3 regions of the Alteromonas sp. HB246098 genome follow, and region 3 is predicted to be linked to each of the others. Evidence: predicted binding sites of a transcription regulator. Region 3 holds the regulator's gene; each other region holds the start of a gene.

Region 1 (6,327 bases), on a different contig from region 3:
CTAGACAATCCGAAATGGTTCGACTTACGTGAACGCGCCCTAGATCATCAATACGAATATTTGCGTTCAAGTACTATCGGCCTTGCCGGTGCCCGTATATCGCTTATCCCGCACCAGCTACACATAGCGTCAGAGGTAGGTGGAAGACACGCGCCTCGCGTATTGCTTGCTGATGAAGTAGGGCTTGGTAAAACTATTGAAGCAGCGCTAATTATTCACCAGCAGCTTAAAACTGGTCGTGCCGAGCGCGTGCTTATCTTGGTTCCAGACTCGCTCATGCACCAATGGCTAGTTGAGATGCTGCGCCGCGTAAATCTTCCTTTTGCCATTTACGATGAGAGTCGTTGCGAAGCAATTGAGAAGAGCGAAGGTCTAGAAGATGACGATACAGCTGACACAGGCGCAGTAAACCCATTTGAAAGCGATCAGCTGGTACTTTGCAGTATCGACTTTCTAAGTAAGAGCGAAAAACGCCAGCAGCAAATTCAAGCCGCAGGTTGGGATTTGATGGTTGTCGATGAAGCCCACCACCTTGCGTGGTCAAGTGAGGCTCCTTCTGCCGAATACCTGTGTGTTGAAGCACTAGCCAACCAAACGCCTGGCGTATTGCTACTTACCGCAACGCCTGATCAACTTGGTCACGAAAGCCACTTTGCACGCTTACGCCTACTCGACCCGGCTCGCTTCCATAGTTACGACGCTTTCTTAGATGAAGAATCGAAATACAGTCAGCTCGCCGATGCGGTCGCGCCATTACTTTCAGACGCCGAGCCTAACGACAAGCAACGTAGCAAACTTGCTGAGTTTGCGCCTGACGTAATGGAACATGCGGGTGATTTAAGCTCGCCGGACAATCGCCATGCGTTGCTGCATCAACTTATTGACTGTCACGGTACAGGTCGCATGCTATTTAGAAATCGCCGCGCCAATATCGAAGGGTTTCCAGAGCGTAAACTAAGCGCATATGAATTGGCGTTGCCGGAGGTTTATTCAGAGGCAGTGAGCGGCGGCGACCTAACCTATTCACTCTACCCTGAGCGTATGGCAAGTGTTGTTAATAGCTGGACTAAGCACGACCCTCGCGTTGAATGGCTTCTAGATTTTATGCAAAGCGTTAAGCCAGAAAAAATTCTGCTTATTTGCGCCAGCGCTCGTACGGCACAAGAGTTAGGCGAAGTCATTCGCACGCAAACCGGTATTCGCCATAGCGTATTCCACGAAGGCATGAGCATCGTAGAGCGCGATAAGGCGGCCCATTACTTTGCTGACGAAGAAGACGGCGCACAAATTCTACTGTGTAGTGAAATAGGCAGCGAAGGTCGTAACTTCCAGTTCGCTCACCATTTGGTGCTGTTCGATTTGCCTATTACGCCAGATCTGCTTGAACAACGTATTGGTCGTCTTGACCGTATTGGCCAAACTCAAACTGTACAAATCCACGTACCGTATTTAGCGAAAACCGCGCAGCACGTATTGCTAGACTGGTATCACGAAGGGCTGAATGCCTTTGAGAAGACCTGTCCGACCGGCTCTGGCGTGTTTGACGACGTGAAGCCATTGCTTATTGGTGCCTGCTTACACCCTGACGATATGAGCGCCCGTGATGAGCTAGTGAACATGAGTGTTACGCTTAATAGCCAGCTCGTGGCGCAACTAGAAGCCGGTCGCGATCGTCTTCTAGAGCTTAATGCTTCTGGCGAAGGCCGTGTAGAGCAACTGCTTGAAGATATTATCACCCTTGATAGCGAACAAGATTTATCTCGCTTTATGGGCCGTGTATTTGACGCTATCGGCGTCCAGCAAGACGAGAAAGGCAACGATTGCTTTATCCTTATGCCAACCGAATCGATGGTGAGTCAGCTTCCAGGGCTTGACCCAGAGGGCATGACGGTGACTTACAAACGCCGTGTTGCTACCACGCTTGAAAACGTACAGTTTCTAAGTTGGGATCATCCACTTGTGCATACTGCCATGGACGTAGTACTTACAGACGTTCACGGAAAAAGCAGCATGGGCTTTATTGCTGAGCCTTCTCTGCCGAAGGGAGCCTACTGGATAGAAACCCTTTTCGTGCTGCACGCACAAGCACCGAAAGCACTTCAGTTAAGCCGTTTCTTGCCACAAACGCCAGTGCGGGTATGTTTAGATGCGCAGGGCAATCCTTCTGACTTAAGTTTTGATGTTAAGCGTAAAATTGGTCGCAAGATTTCTTCTCAACTTCTAAAAGCACTGCAGCAGCCCCTTGAACTTGCTATTGAGAAAGCGCGTAAGCTTGCCCATCACGAGGCTAACCAAAAGCAGCATGATGCCCTTAACGATATGCACAGTACTTTGAATGACGAAATACAGCGCTTGCGGGATCTTCAAAAGCGCAATCCCGCTGTGCGCGATAGCGAAATTGAATTTATTGAAACGCAAATGAATGCGCTCGATAAGGTCATTCAGGAAGCTGATGTTCAGCTAGACGCAATACGTATTGTGGTGAACAACCCGTAAATGCGAAATGTTAAGCACTGAAAGAACAACGTTGAAGTAACGAGTACATAATGCCAAACCCGAGTTTTGTTTATAACCCGCCTATGACGCCTTATCTTGATATCCTTTATCAAGATGAGGATATGCTGGTAGCGCACAAGCCTAGCGGGCTATTAAGCGTGCCGGGTAAGGCCTTAGAGCACCGAGACTCGCTTATTAGCCGTGTTAATTGTGTATATCCTACTGCCACGGTAGTTCATCGGCTAGATATGGCGACATCGGGTATCTTAGTGCTGGCACTGAATAAAGGTAGTCATCGCCATATATCAAAACAATTTGAGCTTCGACAAACTAAAAAGCGCTATTTTGCCCGAGTGCACGGTCATGTAGCACAAGACAGTGGAGAGGTTAATTTACCCCTCATTTGCGATTGGCCGAACAGACCGAAGCAAATGGTAGACTTCGAGCGCGGTAAGAAAGCAGTAACGCATTTTGACGTTGTCGAGCGTTCCCATGATGAAAAAGGTTTGCCCTACTCTTTAGTTGCCCTTTACCCCATCACAGGTCGCTCTCACCAATTGCGCGTGCATATGCTTGCTTTAGGCCATCCAATTTTAGGTGACAGACTTTATGCCCATGAAGAAGCGTTATCTATGGCCTCTCGCTTACAGCTACATGCAGAAAGCTTAAGCTTTTCCCATCCCACATTTGGGCATTGGCAGCATTTTCATATCCCTATCCCTTTTAGCCAGTACCAACCCAAAGCCCTTTCTGAAAGTATTGAGTAATAATACCTTCGGTAACACGCCGCAATTAAGAACATTGCAAATCTCGCTGAGTGGGTAATTATCTATGCGTACTGGTATTGTCTATAGACTTCATTTTAGTTTTATAAGGCACTGCCGATAACCTTCGTAGAATGCTTGGTGTATGAATTGATTTGATGCTGCCCTAACCGCGCAAATCAAAAATTGGTAAAGGCAAACCGTTTTTTATGAAAAGGCACGCTCTTCTTATAACATTTGCAGTTATCGTCTCGCTGCTGCCTGTAACAGCACATTGTGATTTTTTCACAGATGTAAGTAATGCCTATTTGCCCGGAGAAGTGGACGCGTTAATGGTTGGCGAAGAGAAAGCCCCTGTTAATGTCATCGAGGCACAAACTCCGCTTCCTTTGGGTGTTGCTGTCGTACTCACTGAGCCCTTTCCATCTAGTCTTACTCTTGCTCAAGGTAACAGCTTAGCGAGTATGCTTGCAGAGAAAGGATGGAACGTAGTTATCAGCCCTTTTAATTTGTCGACAAATTCACCATCGTCTCTAACTACTGAAGAACAAACCGATGAAGCTCAAGCAGAAAGCGCGTCATCATCGATGGAAAGCGAATCAATAATCCACCCTAGAAGTGATCAACTTACTCAGTACCTTGACTTTGAATCAACGACGACGGCACTAACGCTGCAACTCAGTGCTTTAGATAATTATTTGCAAGATAGAACGGGATACCGCATGGTGATTGCGCAAGGAATGCTTGCAACGGCCTACTTGTCTGCAGTCGAAATGCAGCCTGGTTTACAACCAGATTCGTTTGTCGCTATATCGCCATTTTGGCCTCAAGAAAAAACAAATAACTTAGTGATTGATACTATCGCGAAAGCCAGCTTTCCCATTCTTGACTTGTCTTTAATAAACTTTAACGACTGGGAAGCAAGCACCGCAATGAAAAGAAAAGTTCGCGCAAAAAACGAACTAAAGTTGCACTATAGACAAGTCCACCTGCCAAATAATTCTTTAACCTTTAGTATAAAAGAAATCAACAAAACCCCAAATATTCATATAGTTGCAAATAGCATCATAGGCTGGACTAGACATCTAGGCTGGTAATTCCTCTATCTTAGGATTAGGCTAAATCATTACCCAAAACAGTTACCTACCTATATTCACACGAATAATGGGGTGTTGAAGTCAAAGGTAATCATGTAATGGGCTATACTATTTTTAGCAAACAACGACGGTTGAGTGACTTGTGAATGTTCAGAATTTTGTAGATAACAAAGCGAAACAGCTGTGTTTCTATTTGAGAGCATTTTGGCAGGGAGAGCTTCCTATCGAGGAGATCGAGCTATTCTTTTGGGATAGTATGGAAGAATGGGGGCAAATTGAATGCACATTAACCCAGCCATATACCCAAAAAGAGCGTGTTTTTTGGCATTTGCTTCATCAAGTGCATTACTGGAATGAAGATAAACTAACAAAAGACCAGTTCCTTGTTGATGAGTTAACAAACTGCGTTAACTTTCTGGAAGGTTTGGGGCATTGCCCTTTAGACTGTGTTGGTATTCGCCCGTGAACAGGGTTCGCTTTACAGCGGCTCACCTCATACTATTAGCTTATCCTGCTTACCTCTATTATTGATATCGCCTTCACAGTTTTATTGCTAAACACAGTGGTTCGTGGCTCAATATACTTTTGAGTTACCGCTGAAGGCCGAAGTATTGCTTACTGCATTAAAAACGTTCAACGACAAACGCTACCTAACGATTTTTCTATTTGGCATTTCCAGTGGTTTTCCTTGGATCATGATTGGTTCAGTGTTATCGGCTTGGCTAAAAGATGAAGGTTTATCGCGTTCGGCTATTGGCCTCTTCGGTATCATCTTCGCCACCTACTCATTTAATTTTTTATGGTCGCCCCTTGTCGATAAGCTTAAGCCGCCGTTGCTAGGACAACGACGCGGTTGGATCTTTTTGATGCAAAGCGTTGTTGCTTCACTGTGTCTGGCGATGTCCCAACTTACCGCAAACCAAGACCTATTCTACGTAGCCTTTATTGGTTTACTCATTGCCATTGCTTCTGCCACCCAAGATATTGCTATTGATGGCTTTCGTATTGATTGCATTGAAAAAGAAGATAAAGATGGTATGTCTGCTGCTTCCTCAGTAGCAACAGCTGGATGGTGGACGGGCTACGGTGGCCTTGGCGCTATCCCCTTTTTCTTAGCAGACCTCACTTCCTGGACTTGGCCAGATATTTACTTATTACTTGGCGCTATCATGGCCTCTTTGGCAATAGCTACCTGGTTTGCTAATGAGCCCGCAGTTAATAGGGAAGCTTTGCTTGAGCAAGTAACGGATGTAAACGCAAACAACTCTGCAGTGATTAACTGGGTAAGAACAACGCTCATAACACCATTTTCCGAGTTCTTTAACCGCAATGGCATCAAGCTGGCCGCTTCATTCTTACTGTTTATTTTTCTTTTTAAAATTGGTGAAGCGTTTTTAGGTCGTATGAGCATAGTCTTCTATAAAGAAGTTGGTTTTTCAAATAGCGATATCGCCACTTACTCAAAGTTACTTAACTGGTGGGTGACCATTATATTCTCTCTACTTGGCGGGTTAGTAAACATCCGCTATGGCATTTACCGAGGGCTAATGATTGCTGGTGTCGCCATGGCGGCTTCAAACCTTCTTTTTGCTCTTATCGCACAGACTGGACCTTCAACTTCACTGTTGGCCATCACTGTAATTGTCGATGGTTTTACTGGGGCATGGAGCACTGTTGCTATGGTCGCCTTTATATCGCTTTTATGTAACCGCGCTTTTAGCGCAACACAATATGCGCTTATGGCCTCACTAAGTGTTGCAGGACGAACATTGGTTGCTTCTAGCAGTGGTTTAGTTGTCGATAGTCTTAATGGAAATTGGAGTTTATTTTTCATTTTGACCGCTGTCATGGTGGTCCCTAGCCTTTGCTTTTTATATTCCATAAGAGATCACATAAAGCGCGTCGAAGCGCCATAAATTTTTACACTCTGTTGCAGTCTACATTTAGTGACCTTGCAAGTTTGCATTAGT
Region 2 (6,327 bases), on a different contig from region 3:
ATGCCAAACTTGGGTAACCAATCACATCGCCAACCGCAAATACATTGTCTACGTCAGTTTGATAACTTTCATTAACTTTAAGTTGGCCTCTAACATCAGCTTTTAAACCAATATTCTCAAGTTTCAGGGTATCGGTGTTGCCCGTACGGCCATTAGCAAACAATAAGCAATCGGCCCGCATGCGCTTGCCTGACTCTAGGTTCAAAATCACTGAATCATCTGTCGCTTCCACAGAGGAGTAGGTTTCATTGTGTCGAATAAGTACGCCGTTGTTCCATAAGTGGTAACTTAGCGCATCAGAGATTTCGTCATCTAAGAATGACAACAAACGGTCTCGCATATTAACCAGATCGACTTTTACTCCCAAGCCTCTAAAGATACTGGCATATTCCGACCCAATTACACCTGCACCATAAATTATGATGGACTTTGGATCGTGATCTAAAGATAAGATGGTGTCAGAGTTATAAATACGAGGGTGATTAAAATCGATATCTTTCGGGCAATAGGGGCGCGAACCTGTAGCTATTGCTATTTGTGCTGCTGTGACCGTGTCCTTCGAGCCATCTTCTCGGGTTATTTCCAAGGTGTGAGCATCGACAAAGCTGGCTTCGCCATGAAACAGGGTAACGCGGTTCCTATCATAAAAAGAAGAGCGCAGGCGAGTTTGGCTTTGCACTACGCCACTAGCATGGCGCATGATGTCTGAAAATGTAAGGCTCTTACTTAAGTGGTTGTCGGCAAACAGGGGAGACGTATTGTATTCAATAAGACGACTGACAGAGTGACGAAGCGCTTTAGATGGAATGGTTCCCCAGTGGGTACAGCCGCCACCAACTGCTTCGTATCGCTCTACCACAGCCACTTTTTTACCGGCCTTGGCAAGCTGCATTGCAACACCTTCTCCACCAGGGCCAGTGCCTATAACTATCGCGTCGTAATGATACGACGGAGCTTTAGTTTTTTGCTTCGTTGCCATCTTCCTTTCCCATATTGTTATCTTTGTATTACGCGGCATATCAAAATAGTGAGCCGCAATACAAAATAAGTGATTCTGGTTTTAGTATAACTACCTTACTTACTTTGTAATTCCAACTATAGAATAAAAAAAACCACATAAGCAGATACTTATGTGGTTTTCGTTTTAATCCAATTAGCTAAAAGAATACGTAATTCTACGCCATTTGTAGTGACAGGCTTTGCAGCTGGACCCATTTCTCTTTCTGCACTGCAAAGGCGTGCTTCATCTCTTTATATTTGTAAGCAAGCTCTAATCCTTCAATGCTGCGTTTTAATGTACGCTTCTTAACGCGCATAACGCGCTTTTTCGTTGCGTAGTACTCACTCATCCGCTGCATTAGCAGGTCGTACTCTTCTTGAATAGTGTGCATCATTTCTTCCGCATTCGGTAGTAACGATACTTTTTCACTTGCTCTTTGAAGCTGCATGGCCGCCAGAGCCTTTTCGATGCGTTCTTCAGGCACCTTGCGAAGGTTCGACGTTAAACCTACATAAGACAGCCCTTTGATCAGCCATTTAGTCGGATCAAACTGATACCAACGAATGCCATTACGGTAGTCGTACTCAAAAATATGGTGATAGTTGTGATAACCCTCACCAAAAGTAAAGAATGCTAAGACGCCATTATCACGTGCCGTATTCTTATCGGTGTAAGGCTGACTACCCCAGAAGTGAGCAAGTGAGTTAATGAAGAAGGTAACGTGGTGAACCAGCACTAAGCGCAACACACCGGCTACTAAGATCATGCCCATGACGTCGCCGTTCAGATAACCCAAAAGACCAGTAATACCAAAGTTAGCAGCGAGTACGATAGGCAAGTAGTATTTGTGCTGCCACATTACAACGCTATCTTTTTGTAGATCTTTACAGTTGCTGTAATCATCGTAACGCTTGGCTTGATACTCGCGTAACATCCAGCCGATGTGCGCAAACCAAAGCCCTTTCTTTGCAGAGTAGGGGTCTTTGTCGTTGTCATCTACATGGCGATGGTGAACGCGATGATCTGACGACCAGTGCAAGATACTGTTTTGCAGGGCCATCGCCCCACCAATCGCTAATACGACACGAACTACAATGTTGGCATCGTAGGTTTTATGTGACCACAAGCGATGATACCCAGCGGTTATCGACATACCGGTGAAATAGAATAGGAATATGGCGGTACCGATTTCTGCCCAATCGATACCCTGATATGCCACCCAAAGCGGCACACCTATAAATGCAATTGCGCCTGATATTATAAATACCAGCACATTCGTTAGGATAAGAGGAGGTTTTTTCATTTTATACAACTTGGCTTACAACTGTTCGCTAATTTATCTTTTTACGAGGCTTCAGGCAAGCAAAACCCGTATAAGTTCTGCTTACATGTGTAAAGTTTAATTATAGCCGAGGGTGGCTAAAACGCTGGTGAAACGTAAGAATTAATGCTTAACCCTTGTTTATAAAAGAGATGATTTTGTTTCCCTTTCCCCATCAGTGCGTGTTGCGATAAACTAGGCGTGCTAGTCTTTGATGTATGAGGTTCGATTGCGTTAATGGTTATTCAGATGACGTTGAAAGTAGACTCTAAAGTTAAAAAATCATCAGACCATTAAAAGTTAATGAACACAGGGTGCGAACGTGAGCCGACAAGAACAGAAATTAAAAACCCGCCAAAATATTATCCATGCTGCGTTTTCACTGCTAGACGAAAACCGCAGTTTATCGGCAATAAGTTTGCGCGAAGTTGCCCGAGAAGCTGGTATTGCCCCCACGTCGTTTTATCGACACTTTAAAGATATGGACGAGTTGGGTTTAACGCTGGTGGATGAAGCAGGTTTGGCCCTTCGTCAGCTTATGCGCCAGGCTAGAAGGCGCATAGCTTCAGGCGGGGGCGTCATCCATACCTCTGTTGAAACCTTTATGGAATTCATCGCGGCCAACACAAACGTATTTCGTTTATTACTGCGAGAGCATACCGGTACGTCGTCTGCTTACCGACTAGCAGTGTTCAGAGAAATTCAACATTTCATCGATGAACTTACTGACTACATTATCGAGCAGCAGGGTGTGGAATACGCCTGTGCCCAGTTACAAGCCGATGCCATGGTAAGACTGGTATTCAGTGCCGGAGCTGAAGCATTAGAAGCGGATGATAAGCTTAGAAGTGAAATCGGTGAGAGAGTGAAAGCGCAACTTCGCTTTGTTCAAATAGGCGCTACGCAGAAAGCGTAGCACGGAAGTATTATCAAGTATTTTACGAAACAGATTCTAGTGTAAGCCTTCTTATTACATGGAATATAGCTTGTTAAGCTCTTAATACGATAACGCTGGGTTCAACCAGTTAATTTTAAGAAAGAGAGCAAGATATGTATTATTCAGTTTTAGAAGTTACACCTACCAATGAAGCGTGGATCCCACACTATGTAAAACTCGCCGCGGATATCGTGTCAAAACATGGTGGAAAATATTTAGCGAACAGTGCAAATCATCAAACTTTAGAGGGCGAGAGAGAAGAACCCGCCATTCGCGTTATTATACAGTGGCCTTCAAAACAAAGCGCACTCGACTTTATGTCTGACCCAGATTACCTTCCGCTACTAAAACTAAGAACTGACGGCTCAATAAGCCATCACGTTCTTGTAGAAGGCAAGGAGTAGTAGAAAATGACTTACACGCAAACTAGACTTTGCGTGTAAGTAGTACACCTGCCTCGATGTGATGAGTGAACGGGAACTGATCGAAAAGCGCAGACTGCGAAATATTGTGAGTCTTACTCAAAAGCTCAAGGTTCTGCGCTAAAGTCTCAGGGTTACACGAGATATACACAATATTATCGTAATCCTGGATCATTCTTAGCGAGTCTTCATCTAACCCAGCTCTTGGAGGGTCGACCAATACAGTGGTGAAATTGTAAGTGCTTAAATCAATGCCTTCTAAGCGACTAAACGTACGCTCGCCCTTCATAGCCTGTGTGAATTCTTCAGCCGCTAACCTAACAATTTTTACATTGCTCAGCTCATTCTGCTCAATATTAAATTGTGCAGCCTGCACCGAAGGTTTAGCTATTTCGGTACCCACCACATTATCAAAGTGAAGTGCTAGCGGAAGTGAAAAGTTTCCGGCGCCGCAATACATTTCCAGTAAATCGCCTGAAAGTGGCTTTACACAATCTAAGGCCCATTCAATCATTTTACAGTTCACTTCAGCATTGGGCTGAGTAAAACTGTTTTCTATATGCTTGAAAACGAATTCTCTACCGTTTACTGGTAAACGCTCAATCACAAAATCGTTGTCGATAATGAGTTTTTGTTTTCTAGCGCGACCAATGATGTTTACTTTGGGAAAGTGAGTCTCAAGTGTCGCTTTTAATTCTTTTGCAGCCACTTGCCATTCTTCATCTAATTGACGATGGTATAAAAGACTTATAACAAGTTCGCCAGACAGTGCAGAAAGGTAATCGATTTGAAATAACTTTTTTCTGAGAGTTTCGTTTGGTCTTACTTCTTCAAGCAAAAGTCTCATCGCATCGTTTATTGCTTTGCATGCAGGGGGAAAGCTATCTACACGATATTTTTCTTTCGTTTCCTGATTAAACATTATGTGGAATAAGTCATCGCCCTCATGCCACACTCTAAACTCGGCACGCATACGATAGTGTGTTGGCTGAGACGGGAATACAGAAAGCTCTGGTGCATTGAATGGAGAAAGCAACGCAGTGAGACGATTTACTTTTTCGTCCAACTGATCTTGATAGCGTTGTTGTTCATTGGTGGTCATAAAATTCTCCATTCATTATTAAGGTCGCGAATTGTAGTCCCTTAAAAAATAACTGCAACAAGCGCTCCCGACTTCTTCATTATTAGTATGCATGATTGCTTAAATAGCTTTTAGAAAAAAATGCTGTATTAAAATTAAACAATATTGATTCTTTGCCGATAATAAGAATGAGGACAGTGAGGATCAAATTATGAACGTGGGTCAAATTAAAGCTTTTATGGGAGACCAAAAGGTTGATCAGAAAGCGGATCAAAAGGCAACGGTTCACCCGAATGAAGCGCTTAAAAAGCAGCTGCAGCAAGACGGATTGCAGCAAGCCGCTGAGTTCTCGAAGCAACAAGCAGCTTCAGTATCTGTTTCAAGTAGCCAGACGAGTATCGGCTTGCGCGTGGTAAGTAGCAATATTAATCAAGCGTTGGAAATAGATGGGCAAAAACCACAAGAAACGAAAGAGAAAAACCTTGAAGAAAAGTCGAGCGGTTTATTCGATTTTGAAAAAGTAGCGCGAAACGTACTTAAGTTCGTGGGCAGCGTTATTCGCGGCGCAGCCGATGGAGGTGCCAGCGACGAAAAGCTGACCGGGCTATTTAGCCAAGCAAGGGAAGGAGTAAGCCGCGGTTTCGCAATGGCTGAAAAAGATCTCGCTGGGTTTATGAATGAAGAGATTGAGCAAGGTATAACGAAAAGCCGGGATCTTATTGATACGGGTATTAATGATCTAGAAACCGATATCTTCGGTCGCCAACAGCCTAATGCTGTTCAACTTTCATCCTTAGAAGCTTTAGCTGCATCGGACGAAAAAAGCGGTAGTTTGGTAATTCGTACTAAAGATGGTGATGAGGTGAGCTTTAGTTTTGAAAGCCTGAGATCTTTCCAGGCTTCTCAGCAATTCAATTTTCAAGCTCAGGCATCTCAAGATCTATCTGGCGGAAATGGTGAACAAAATGAAAATGGTTTTTCGGCGAGCTATTCTCAACAAACGTCTTATCAATATTATGAAAGAAGCGGTATAAGCTTTTCATTAAAAGGAGAGCTTGATGAAGAGGAATTGAATTCGATAGCTGATTTAGTTGGACAAGTACAGGATCTAGCCGACACCTTCTATAGTGGTGATATCGACAAGGCATTTGAAGAAGCACTGAGTTTAGGCTTTGATGATAAAGAGTTGGTTGGTTACGCACTACAACTAAATAGAACAACACAAACAGAAGTGCTAAAGACATACGAAAATATTCAGCACTATAACGAAGATAAAAGCGACAACGCGAAGTTCGGTAATGTGGTTAATCCAATCGCTCAATATCTAGAGAAAATGATGGATACCTTTGCTAACGCAGAAAGTAAGTTAGAAAGTAACGAAGACTATAATGCGTTAATAGCTGGCATTATTAACGAAATGGAAGGTGTACAGGTTCCTGACCTTATATCCGCCATAAATAGATTTCGATCTTTTAATCAAACTTTATTAGATGGCCTTCCTCAATCTGCTGAAACCAGCGAGAGCTAATGCTTATGACAATAAAAAGCCCGGAAGCGAGAGCTTAC
Region 3 (6,327 bases):
TCGGATTAACCATTCGCCAAGGAAAAACAGAGGGATTGCTTTTGAACGAACTATCATTGTTAATTGACCATCGACCGTATTGGTCTTCTTGATGTCCATATTTATTATTTCGTTCACCGCACCTAATGGTAACGCAAAGGTCTGTTTTCCTACAACAATCATTAACGTAGGTAGAATCGCGAGCGTTAACGGCACCTTGATATCTAATCGTGTACCTTTTCCTAATTGCGAGTCAATATTGATGGTACCGTTGAGCTGGTTAATTTTGGTTTTAACCACGTCCATGCCCACACCACGACCTGAAATATCGCTGATTTCGGTTTTAGTAGAAAAGCCAGGTGCAAAGATAAGGTTGAACGCTTCAACATCAGACATGCGTGCTGCTGCATCTACATCCAATACGCCACGGCTAATTGCGATCTCTTTTAGCTTCTCGGCGTCCATACCTTTACCGTCGTCTTCGATAGTAAGAAGAATATGGTCGCCTTCTTGAGATGCTGATAGCTGAACTGTACCCATGCGAGGCTTACCTGCCGCAGCACGATCATCCGGCATTTCTATCCCGTGGTCGACAGAGTTTCTCACCAAATGCACTAGCGGGTCGGCCAATGCTTCAACCAAGTTTTTATCTAAGTCTGTCTCTTCACCTACAAGCTCTAAGGTAATTTCTTTCTTTAAGCTTCTAGCTAGGTCACGTACAACGCGAGGAAAGCGGCCAAACACTTTCTTGATAGGCTGCATGCGGGTTTTCATTACCGCACCTTGCAAGTCTCCCGTCACTACATCTAGGTTAGCAATGGCCTTTGACATGCTCTCGTCGTTGCTGTTGATCCCCAAACTTATCAGTCGGTTTCTAACGAGTACGAGTTCACCGACCATATTCATAATTTGGTCTAAACGCTTTGTGTCTACACGTACCGTTGTCTCAGCAGGTGGTGGAGCAGGAGCCCCTTTCTTATCATCTTTCTTGGCAGGTGCTTTAGGTGCAGCTGCTTTACTCGTTTTAGCTGGGCTTGCTGCACTAGGTGCGGGCTTCGCCTTAGGCGCAGCCGGGGCACTCGAAGCTTGCTTTGCTTTTTGAACAGCCTCGGTAGCCGCTTTGTCTACAGGAGGTTCAGGTGCCGCTGGAGCAGAGCCTTGTTTAGTTGGCCCTTGACCTGAGCCGTGAAGCTGATCAAGCAGAGCTTCAAATTCATCGTCGGTAATTTCTTCATCACCGGCACTACTTGCCGGAGCAGCTGCTGATGCTGGTTCTGCAGCACTTTTTTCGTCTCCACCAAACTGACCTTTTCCGTGCAGATCATCTAACAGTGCTTCGAACTCTTCATCAGTAATGTCATCACTGTCAGTGCTCGCCGCTGGTGCTGACGTTTGCGCAGGCTCCGTTTTGGCGGGTTTTGTATTGGTTGATGCAGCTTGTCCTGGAGCACCACCTCCATGAAGCTCATCAAGGAGAGCCTCAAACTCATCTTCGGTAATTTCTTCTATACCACCGCTACTTTCACTGGTATCTGACGCTGCTGGCACTGGTTCATCTATAACTAGTTCCGGCTCTTCTGCAACGACCTCGGGCTCAGCCGCGACAACTTCTGGCTCGGCGGCAGGCGCACTTGCACTGTCGAAAATGTTTTCATCTGGAGATTCTGGGCGACTGAGTTTGTGTAACAGGTCGACGAGGTGTGCATCGGCCGGCTCTAGCGGCTCTTGTGCTTTTACTCGTTCAAACATTTCAACTACCACATCAGTGGCTTGCAAAATGATATCCATTAACTCAGGCGTTAGCGTTCGTTGGCCATTGCGCATAACGTCAAAGACGTTTTCAGCACCGTGACAAATTTCAACTAACTCAGTAAGAGAAAGGAAGCCCGCTCCCCCTTTTACTGTGTGATAGCCGCGAAAAATTGCGTTAAGCAAATCCGCGTCTTCAGGATTGTTCTCAAGATCAACGAGCTGTTCTTGTAATTGTTCAAGTATCTCTCCAGCCTCAACCAGAAAGTCCTGTAATATTTCCTCGTCAACATCAAACGACATGCACCCGCTCCCCTAAAAACCTAAGCTAGACAGAAGATCATCTACATCATCTTGACCTGAAACGACGTCATCTCGTTTGTCAGCATCAATAATTGGGCCTTCTGCCTCTACACCATCAACCTTATCGGCCTTAACGCTGGAAGGTTTAGTTTGTTCTGCACCGTCCCGTTCGCCAAACATAGTAAGCATGTTTACAAGACTATCTTCGACTTCTTTAACCAAGTCGATAACGCGACGAATAACCTGTCCAGTCAAGTCTTGATAACCTTGTGCCATCAAAACTTCAGTAAGTAACTGTGTAAGTTTAGCCGACTGATTCGAACCGTCTTCCAACAATTCGTCTAAGTCTGCACATAAAACCTTAAACTCACCCAGCTCGATTTGGCGGTTCATCAGCTTTTTCCACTCTGGCATAACCTTTTCGATTCGCTCTGCGAGCAGTTCAGCGATGGGCATACTCGCCTCTACGGCATCCATAGTAGTATTAGCAGCTTTTTCGGTTTCTTCAATTACGTAGGTAAGGCGGGACTGAGCATCAGGGATATCGTCTGTAGCTAAATTTTTGATGCGGTCGTCTATTTGAAAGTTGTTTAATGCGTCGTGGAGTTGACGCGTCAACTTGCCTACTTCAGCGAATAGCTCAACGTTTTCTTTCATTGAGACGGCTTCAAGTAGTGCATTAGCTGAAGCCTTGTCACCTTCTTCAAGAAAAGTGACAAGCTGCTTTGCTTCTTCTAACGATATTGGAACGTTTACATTCGTTGACATCCAGTAAACCTCATTTATCTGGTGAGCGTCTGGATCAACCTAAACGTTCGAATATTTTATCTAATTTTTCTTTAAGCGTTGCCGCGGTAAAAGGTTTAACAACGTAACCATTTACACCCGCTTGGGCGGCAGCAACGATCTGTTCCTTCTTCGCTTCGGCGGTCACCATAAGTACTGGCAGATGCTTAAGTTTGTCATCGGCTCTAATTGCTCGGAGCAGATCTATACCCTGCATACCAGGCATGTTCCAATCAGTAACAACAAAGTCGAAATCGCCTTGTTGTAACATAGGTAATGCGGTGCTTCCGTCATCCGCTTCCTGGATATTGGCAAAACCCAAATCTTTAAGCAGGTTTTTGATGATTCGTCTCATGGTTGAAAAGTCATCGACCACGAGAATTTTCATGCTTTTGTCCAAAATAGCCTCCACTGAGGGGTTAATTGTTTTTAATTTCTATTCTTCGTCAGCTTGCCACGACTTCATTCGTGATTTGAGTTTTAACATGGCTTGACTATGAATTTGACTGACTCTCGACTCACTTACGTCGAGAACCTCGCCTATTTCTCTTAAGTTTAGTTCTTCATCATAGTAAAGTGAAAGAACAATCGCTTCTCGCTCGGGTAATGTCGTTATTGCATGGGCCAGCGCTTTTTGAAATGCGCCCTGCATTAAATCTTCTAACGGTGCATCACTGCCTCGACTTTGCTCGGTAGTGATCACATCTTCCGACACACCTAAATCTTCAATGCCCACCAGCTTCCCGGCATTTACTTCATTGAGCATCTGGTGATAATCCTGCAAGCTCACATTAAGCTTGTCAGCAATATCGGAATCTCGTGCGTCGCGCCCAGTTTCACTTTCTACCTGAGATATCGCTTCTGTTATTGCGCGACCATTTCGGTGAACAGAACGTGGCGTCCAATCACCTTTGCGTATTTCATCCAGCATGGCACCGCGAATGCGGATACCTGCGAAGGTTTCGAAGCTTGCGCCTTTTGACCCATCAAAGTTTCGAGCGGCCTCTAACAAACCAATCATGCCTGATTGGATAAGGTCATCAACAAGAACACTCGCAGGCAGGCGCGCCATCAAATGGTGCGCAATACGCTTAACCAGAGGCGCATGTCTTTCGACTAACTGCGATTTATCTGTTTGCTGTTGATAAGCGGCTGCCTTGCTGTTCAACGTTGACTTCCTACGGCTTTTTCTGCAACTAATTGTTCAATGAAAAATTCTAAGTGGCCACCAGGCTGCGCCGGAATAGGCCAAGTAAGCGCCCTGTTTGCTAGCTTGGTTATCGCTACGGCTGCAGGAGAGCCCGGAAAAGCATCTACAATAGCTGTTTGCTTACGCACTGCTTTGCGAATATTTTCGTCAAATGGCACCGTCGCCACTAATTCTAGTGCAACATCAAGAAAACGCCCTGTCACTTTACTTAATTTGCTAAATAATTCCTGACCTTCTCGCACATCGCGAACCATATTGGCCACAACTTTAAAGCGAAAAACACCGTGCTCACGGTTAAGGATTTTTATCAGCGCATACGCATCAGTTAGTGATGTTGGCTCATCGCAAACCACCACCATGATATCTTGGGAGGCTTTAGAAAAGCTTAATACCATATCTGAAATGCCAGCAGCGGTGTCGACTATTAATACGTCTATTTGAGAACGCAGCTCGCTAAACGCTCTTATTAAGCCAGCGTGCTGTGTGGGTGAGAGTTCCGCCATTGACTGCGTACCAGATGTGGCGGGAGCAATCTTAATACCGTGTGGGCCGGTTACTAAAACCTCGTCCAACGTGCACTCGCCAGAGAGTACGTGAGATAAGTTTTTCTCAACTCGCAGGCCTAACATCACATCTACGTTTGCAAGACCAAGGTCCGCGTCAAGAACCATTACCCGCTTGCCCTGCTTCGCCATGGCGATAGCAGTGTTAAGTGTAATGTTTGTTTTACCTACGCCACCTTTACCACCAGTGACGGCGATTACTTTGATTAACCGTGATTGCTTCATTTTTCTTAAGCTACTCGCTTGATCGTCAATCATACTGCTTATGCTGTTTTAATTGCGTTGTTACCACTAGTATGATTCAAACCGTACTTTTTATAAAGCTTTGCAGCAGCGGAAACCAAAGATTTCGCTTCTGCAATCTTAATGTCTTCAGGCACTTTTTGACCATCGGTGACATAACTAACCGGTAGTTGGTATTCAACCGCTGCACTAAGTACCTCTCCTAAAGAGTAGCACTCATCTAACTTTGTGAAAATACAGCCACTTAGTTCAATATCGTCATAGGCTTGAATGATTCTCTGCAAAGCCGGATATTGCGTATTGGCTTGCGCTACCAAATATTTTTTAACTTTTGGCATTTGGCCATTGTCGAACTGCTTAATTTGCTTAATTAATCGACTATCACGCTGACTAAAACCTGCTGTATCAATCAATACTAGTCGCTTATGACGAAGTTGGAACAATAAATCTGCAAGTTCTTCACTAGTTTGCGCTTTTCGCACAGTACAGCCAATAATTTTTCCGTATGTCGCTAGTTGCTCATAGGCTGCAATTCTATACGTATCAATAGTAATCATAGCCACCGACTCTGCACCATATTTCTGCGCGTAGCGGGCGGCCAACTTTGCAACTGTGGTTGTTTTACCTGTACCAGTAGGCCCAACTAATGCAACGGCACCTTGTGAGCTAAGTATATCGTTTCCGGTAACATTTATGCGATTAGCCAATAGGTTAAGAAGATATACCCACGCGTCACGTTCGTTGTAATGAGCCGGTGTATAGCTAATCAGCTGTGTTGCTAGTGCACTACTCAGCCCCATATCAGTTAATCGCGTGACCAGATATTGATGAACAGGTTTTTGACGCTTGTTCTTCGCTTCCATTAAGTCAGCAACTTGATACTGCAATACGTCGCGAAGTGAAGCTAACTCTTCTTTGATTTGAGCTAGTTCAGCTGACTGGGATACAGGTGTTTCACCGATACTTGACGCTTGGTGCTCAGGAAAAGTCTCTTGCTCGACAACATCTTGAGCTGGCGATTGTGTTCCAAGGTCGTCGATAAACGCTTCTGAAAAATCTAAGTGAGAGGCAATTTCGTTGGCGTGCTTAGCGTTCGCTGACATTGGCTGTGTTGGTTGTGCAGAACTGCTTGCAACTGGGTTTCCACCATGCTGCTTTTCCAGCAACGCTTTTAAGCTGTCAGGACCGTCATCGCCAATAATTTCACTTAAGCTAGGCACAGCCTTTTGGCCAGGTGTTTTTGCCGCGGCTTGTGGTGCCGCCTTAGGCGTGAAAAGCTTAGCTTCAGGCTCTTTGTCGTAGGCTGCTACAAGCTCGATGCCGTCAGCGACTTTGCGATTTGACATGATCACAGCATCACTGCCCAACTCAGCTTTAACTTGGCTTAGCGCCTCACGCATATCTTTGCCGAAGAAACGTCTAATTTTCATTGCAACCTCTCCAATCACCCAGTGTCAGATTATTGACCGACCGAACTGACTATTTTTATTTGTT

Evidence for each region. The regulator FliA, encoded in region 3, starts transcription of late flagellar genes. The targets are predictions, from matches to a motif close to CTAAAGNTNNNNNNNNNNNNGCCGATA.
Region 1: a site for FliA is predicted at 3,357-3,383, ahead of ACYTPF_RS14840 (DUF3530 family protein). Genes of this name have one in related genera too.
Region 2: a site for FliA is predicted at 4,917-4,943, ahead of ACYTPF_RS17440 (DUF5610 domain-containing protein). Genes of this name have one in related genera too.

Annotation. Positions count from the first base shown of each region.
Region 1 covers NZ_JBTZUG010000007.1:52,222-58,548, reverse strand. Annotated here, with positions in the region: gene rapA (RNA polymerase-associated protein RapA) at 1-2,496, shown strand, start outside; gene rluA (bifunctional tRNA pseudouridine(32) synthase/23S rRNA pseudouridine(746) synthase RluA) at 2,547-3,263, shown strand; gene ACYTPF_RS14840 (DUF3530 family protein) at 3,470-4,357, shown strand; gene ACYTPF_RS14835 (hypothetical protein) at 4,500-4,823, shown strand; gene ACYTPF_RS14830 (AmpG family muropeptide MFS transporter) at 4,927-6,273, shown strand.
Region 2 covers NZ_JBTZUG010000010.1:922-7,248, reverse strand. Annotated here, with positions in the region: gene sthA (Si-specific NAD(P)(+) transhydrogenase) at 1-979, opposite strand, end outside; gene ACYTPF_RS17460 (acyl-CoA desaturase) at 1,176-2,303, opposite strand; gene fabR (HTH-type transcriptional repressor FabR) at 2,644-3,237, shown strand; gene ACYTPF_RS17450 (DUF1330 domain-containing protein) at 3,372-3,662, shown strand; gene trmA (tRNA (uridine(54)-C5)-methyltransferase TrmA) at 3,685-4,782, opposite strand; gene ACYTPF_RS17440 (DUF5610 domain-containing protein) at 4,973-6,289, shown strand.
Region 3 covers NZ_JBTZUG010000001.1:1,100,094-1,106,420, forward strand. Annotated here, with positions in the region: gene ACYTPF_RS04730 (chemotaxis protein CheA) at 1-2,031, opposite strand, end outside; gene ACYTPF_RS04735 (protein phosphatase CheZ) at 2,044-2,799, opposite strand; gene cheY (chemotaxis response regulator CheY) at 2,834-3,217, opposite strand; gene ACYTPF_RS04745 (RNA polymerase sigma factor FliA) at 3,254-3,985, opposite strand; gene ACYTPF_RS04750 (MinD/ParA family protein) at 3,982-4,848, opposite strand; gene flhF (flagellar biosynthesis protein FlhF) at 4,854-6,263, opposite strand; gene flhA (flagellar biosynthesis protein FlhA) at 6,293-6,327, opposite strand, start outside.